2 regions of the Sporosarcina saromensis genome follow, and region 1 is predicted to be linked to the other one. Evidence: riboswitches for the same ligand, from Rfam matches in the RefSeq annotation. Region 1 holds a riboswitch; the other holds the start of a gene.
The links. A riboswitch is a leader RNA that binds a small molecule or an ion and turns the genes downstream of it on or off. The one in region 1 is predicted to bind preQ1.
Positions count from the first base shown of each region.

Region 2: linked by a shared signal. The riboswitch ahead of ACVHUV_RS02135 (QueT transporter family protein) and the one ahead of queF (preQ(1) synthase) in region 1 are both predicted to bind preQ1.

Region 1 covers NZ_CM142738.1:3,080,667-3,083,827, reverse strand. The annotation lists gene recQ (DNA helicase RecQ) at 1-725, shown strand, start outside; gene ACVHUV_RS15795 (queuosine precursor transporter) at 798-1,436, opposite strand; gene queF (preQ(1) synthase) at 1,450-1,947, opposite strand; PreQ1 riboswitch class I at 2,039-2,082, opposite strand; gene ACVHUV_RS15785 (MFS transporter) at 2,124-3,161, opposite strand, start outside.
Region 2 covers NZ_CM142738.1:462,840-466,000, forward strand. The annotation lists gene ACVHUV_RS02130 (nitric oxide synthase oxygenase) at 1-1,057, shown strand, start outside; PreQ1 riboswitch class I at 1,166-1,210, shown strand; gene ACVHUV_RS02135 (QueT transporter family protein) at 1,217-1,702, shown strand; gene ACVHUV_RS02140 (helix-turn-helix domain-containing protein) at 1,754-1,984, shown strand; gene ACVHUV_RS02145 (glycine betaine uptake BCCT transporter) at 2,224-3,161, shown strand, end outside.

The sequences.
Region 1 (3,161 bases):
ATGTCAATCGGATACCTGGTGAGTTGGAAAAATTACAATCGATGATCGACTATTGTCATACCGAATCTTGTCTACAAAAATTCATCATCTCCTATTTTGGTGAAAGTGACCTACAAGATTGCAACCGTTGTGCAAATTGCACGGATACGCGGGAACGGGCTGATGTAACTGTTGACGTTCAAAAAGTGTTATCTTGCGTTATTCGGATGGGGCAACGTTTTGGTAAGACGATGATCGCCCAAGTGTTGACCGGTTCAAGAAATAAGAAAGTTGTCGAATTCGGATTTGATAAACTGACGACATATGGCATTATGAAAGGCCGCAACGCGAAGGAAGTGTCCGATTTTATTGAGTTTATTATCTCGGAAAATTATCTAGGTGTTGAAAATGGTCAATTCCCGATTATTTATGTGACGGAATTAGGCAAAGATGTGCTGACTGGGAAAACTAAAGTCTATCGGAAAGCGACAGTTGAAACAAAACAGATTACGCAAGACGACCCGTTATTTGACCAATTACGCGCACTTCGATTGAAAATTGCGCAAGAAGCAAGTGTTCCGCCTTTCGTCGTCTTCTCTGATAAATCATTACGGGATATGGCTGCTAAAATGCCAATGACCGACGAAGCGTTTTTGGAAGTCAATGGTGTAGGTGATGCAAAGCTTGAGCGGTATGGAGAAGCGTTTATGGAAGAAATCAAAGCTTTTTCAAAGCAGATGGTGTAAGAATTTTAGACAAAAGGAAAACCGCGTGCGCGTCTCAAATGAGTCGCCGGTACGCGGTTTTTTACGTTCGAATTATTGTTGAGGTGAAACAATTGGTTGGACGTTTCGCTCTTTCTTTCTGCAGAGTGCAACCAATACATACACAATGGGTGTGTCGATAATTGCGATTGAAAACTTAAAGATATATTGGCTCGCAATCATGCCAAGTAATATAGAGGTAGGCATTGTTCCTGCAAATGCGATTGTAATGAATAACGTCGTATCGACGAATTGACTCACCATCGTAGAGGCATTGTTACGTACCCATAATTGTTTAGAGCCGTGTTTTTGTTTCAGCTTATCAAAGATTGTTACATCTAAGTTTTGGCTCACGAGATAGGCAACTAAACTGGCAATAGTCACACGGAAACCTGCGTTAAAGATCGTTTCAAAAGCAGCTTGGTTTTCATAAAAAGGAGCAGCAGGCAAGTGGATGGCAATCCAAATGAATCCTATTGCCAAAAGTTGTGCAATAAACCCGGTTTGAACAGTTTTTCGGGCAGCCTCTTTCCCATAAGCTTCAGTTAGTACATCCAAAATTGGATACGTACAGACATAAATGACGGCTGCTGCAGGAATAACGATCCAACTGCCAACGCTGATCAATTTCACTGCTACAATGTTCGATAAAATTAATAAACCTACAAATATTCCACTTAAATAATAGCGCATCTTTCATTACTCCTCATCGATTATCGATTTTCTCAGGGTACAGATCATGGTTCATCAAACGATGCTCCGCCATCTGTTCGTATTTCGTTCCCGGTTTACCATAATTGCAGTAAGGGTCGATTGAAAGACCACCCCGAGGCGTAAATTTCCCCCAAACTTCAATATAGCGCGGCGCCAATAAATGAATTAAATCATTCATGATGATGTTGACACAGTCTTCATGGAAATCCCCGTGATTCCGGAAACTGAACAAATACAGTTTCAAAGCTTTACTTTCGACCAATTTCTCATCTGGAATGTAACTGATGTACATCGTTGCAAAGTCGGGCTGTCCCGTCATCGGACAAAGGGAAGTGAATTCAGGGCAATTGAATTTCACGAAGTAATCACGCGTTGTATGCATGTTGTCAACGGCTTCTAAAATGGATGGATTGTATTCATAAGCATAGGTCGTTCGTTGGTTACCTAATAGTGTTAAGTCTTGTAGTGTGTTTTCATCTCTTCCAGTCAATACAAAAACCTCCCTGAAGTTATGTTGTCAGGGAGGGGCCATAGAAATGGAAAAATAAAAGCCATGTCAAATGGACATGGCGTAGTTTCCGGCATCCATAGTTTTTTATAGAGGGTCGCTATGAACCTCTCCCGAACAGGGTTATTCTTTTCGTCTATGACTTTAACTGGTTTTACCTATTCTGTCAATAGCAAACTTCGTTTCAAACCTAAAATTGTATAAAGTGCAATGAACAAAAGGATGATTCCTGTCACCATGAACCCACCAGTGAACGATAAATCCAAATAGCCAATCAAGCTCGATCCCGCTACGACACCGATGGAAAAAAAGGCATAAAAATAGCCGTATGCTTTTCCGCGGTACTCAGGGGCTGATGAGTCAATTAGCAATGAATTGATAGACGGGAATAGAAAAGCGAAGCCGATGCCATATAACCCCATCGCTAAAAACAGGTGAGTAAGCGCTGATACTTGGCTTAACAAAATCATGCAAATACCCATTAGTGAAATCCCGAAAGCTAACGTAATCATAGGACGTACCCGATCAAATACACGATTAATCGGTAGAAGGAAAATTAGTATTGCGACAACCCCGAATGTACTGAGCAGCATTCCGGTTGTTTTTGTATCAAAGCCAAGCGCTTCCACTTTTAAAGGGAGGATGAATGCCAGTACCCCTTGTGAAAACATGAGAAAAAATGCACCTGAAAATGCACGGACCATGCCGGGGTGTTTAAATAAGTATTTGACCCGAAATTGTGATGACATTTTTAAGCGATTTTTTCTGACATACGTATAGGAACGCAACAGAAAGAAGGCTGCGAATGCTAAAATAAACATGATGAGGCCATTCATTCCCATTATAAAAGGGGTACTTGTTTTGGAAGCGACAATCCCACTATAGGCAGGACCGATGATCGCCGCCATTCCAACGAACGCTCCGGAAATTGCGACACTACGGCCACGTTTTGATTCTTCTGTACGATTTGCAAGAAATGTGAAAGCGGCTGGAACAATAAGCCCTTCCATAAATCCGTGGATGAATCGGATACCAAGCAAAGAATATGGTCCCTCAACGACTGTATACAATAAAAGCGACGCTCCTGAGGCGAATAAGCCAATGAGTAAAATCATAAAAGGGCCACGGCGATCTGTCATGAAACCAGAAATGATATTTCCAATTGTATTTGAAAAAGAATACATACCGACAGCTAA
Region 2 (3,161 bases), 1.2 Mb from region 1:
TATTACACAATGTTATGCTGAACTGGGGCAATCGGATGAAGACCGACTCGATCGTTTAGCGGAAATTAAACATGAAATCGATGTAACGGGGACCTATACGCACAAACCGTTTGAATTGGAACACGGTGCGAAAATGGCTTGGCGCAATAGTAATCGCTGCATCGGACGGTTGCTTTGGCACACATTACATATTGTTGATGCGCGTGATGTGGTTTCAGCAGAAGATGCATTTGAAAAACTAGTCGACCACATTGCATATGCAACAAATGATGGGCAAATCCGCTCCACTATTACCATTTTCCCTCCACGCAAAAACGGGACAGATCCACTTCGGATTTGGAACCATCAACTGCTTCGGTACGCCGGTTACAAAGATGGAGAGCAACTTATTGGCGATTCCGCTTCTCTTGACCTGACAGAGGTATGTGAAAATCTCGGGTGGCGCGGGGAGAAAACACCATTCGATTTACTTCCTCTTGTCATTCAAGCAGACGGAGAAAAAGCGCAATGGTTTTCCATCCCTGAGGAAATTGTAAAAGAAGTACCGATTATCCATCCTGAAATCGAAGGGTTTGCGGCGCTAAATTTGAAATGGTATGCGGTTCCGATCATCTCAAACATGCGGTTAGAAATTGGGGGCATTGATTACCCAATGGCACCGTTTAACGGTTGGTATATGGGGACAGAGATCGGGGCAAGAAACTTGGCGGATACCGACCGCTACAATATGTTGCCACGTATCGCCGACTTAATGGGACTAGATACGAAGCTGAACCGTTCACTGTGGATCGACAAAGCATTGGTGGAGTTAAATATAGCCGTATTGCACTCTTATCAACAAGCTGGTGTAACGATCATCGACCACCATACAGCTGCAAAGCAATTCAAGCGCTTTGAAGAAAACGAACGAAAAAGTGGACGGGCCGTTACCGGAAACTGGGCATGGCTCATTCCCCCTTTGTCACCGGCCGCCACCCATATTTACCATCAACCTTATTCTAATGAAAAGCAATCACCTAATTATTTTTATCAGCCGGATCCTAAGCCTTTCAGTTAGCAATCTGCCACAGGTGTACTCGTTTACTTCACGAGAAATAAAGAATTCATCCATCTATCCCCTGTTGTTTGGACGGGTATAATATGCTACACTGGCATGTAGGCTTTATGCCTCGTGGTTCGTAACCATCCCACGATAAAAAACTAAGGAGAAATGAATATGAACGTAAAAACTCTTGCGACGAGCGGCATTATTGCTGCGTTGTATGTGGCTGTGACGTTTTTGATTGCCCCTTTTGGCTTCACGAACATCCAGTTCCGTTTGTCAGAGATGTTCAACCATCTCGTCGTTTTCAATAAAAAATACATCATTGGGATTGTACTCGGTGTGTTTGTCGCGAACTTATTGTTTTCTGAACTTGGACCGATTGATTTGGTATTCGGGGTCGGACAATCTGTTATCGCGCTATCGATTACAATCTTTTCAGCGAAGTTCATCAGTGGACTTTATAAAAGGATGTTATTTAACACCTTGGTGTTCACAGTAACGATGTTTCTCATCGCCTGGGAATTAAACATTGTGTTAGAACTTCCATTTTTACTTACATGGCTTTTCGTTGCAGTTGGGGAATTTGTCGTCATGATGGTCGGCATTCCAGTAATGATTGCGTTAAATAAACGAATCAATCTCGAAAAGTTGATTTGAAGAAGAGGCGGATTTCCGTCTCTTTTTTTATGAAAGAAAGGAGCAATCTCCATGTATATGACAATTGAAGAAACGGCAGATTACTTAGGCATGCCCGTCAGCCAAGTGCAGAAGTATGTTTTGGAAGGGCGTATCAAGGGTATTCACAATGGCAATGAATTTTTAGTGAACCAAGCGCAATTTGAATTGTATTTTAAACAGCTAGAAACAGTCAAACGCCAAATCGCGGAGTATTTAAGTGAACAAATCCCTCCAGACCGAGATATTAAAGACGAAGATTAACGCGAAAAAACCTAGTACCATCGACTCAATTTTTTCATCATTTCCTTCACCTACCCTTCTTGAATAATTACTACCAATTCCGTGTATAACTATTGATGCCATGTTGTTTCATTCGCATGATAAAAAAATAAAATAAAACAATTCCATATCCATTCATACACGGAACGCTTTTGCTTTCCTTCAATAGGATTGGTATAGTTTATAGTCGTTTATAAAAACGCAATTGCATAGGGGGAAACATGAGAAAAATCTCAAATGTATTTTACATCACAATCGGTCTTATTATTTTGGCCGTCGGTTACGGGGTGCTTGCATCAGAAAGCTTTGAAACCGTTACTTCAACAATTAAGAACTTTGTAGCAGCTTCATTCGGCTGGTATTACATGATGATTATGTCTGTATTATTGGCACTTAGTCTCTTTTTGATTTTTAGTCCGTTCGGAAAAATCCGTTTGGGCAAAAACACAGATCGTCCTGAATTTTCAACCGTGACGTGGATTGCAATGCTATTTTCTGCCGGGATGGGGATTGGCCTCGTATTTTACGGAGCTGCAGAACCTTTATCACACTATGCAATCAATCCAGCGACGAAGGAACCGAACACAGATGCAGCATTCAAGGAAGCATTGCGTGAATCGTTCTTTCACTGGGGCTTACACGTATGGGCCATGTACGGTATTGTCGCATTGGCACTTGCCTATTTCCAATTTCGAAAAGGCGAACCGGGGTTAGTTTCAGCAACATTGAAGCCGATATTCGGTAAAAAGATGGAAGGCTCTTGGGGTACACTTGTGGATGTACTTGCCGTTTTTGCAACTGCTTTTGGCGTTGCGACAACGCTCGGCTTCGGTGCTGTTCAAATTAACGCAGGACTGAACTATTTGTTTGGATTCGAAATGGGGATCACTTCGCAATTCATCATTATTGCAGTCGTCACTGTATTATTCATCATGTCGGCTTGGACTGGAATTAGTAAAGGAATTAAATACTTGTCCAACACAAATCTTGTTCTAGCAATTGCATTGCTTGTATTTGTGGTCGTTTTAGGACCGACACTACTCATTTTCAACATGTTTACGGATTCCGTCGGTGGTTACTTGACCGATCTCGTGCAAATGAGTTTTCGAACCGCTCCTTTGAATGAAGGCAATCGTGAATGGCTGGATATGTGGACAAT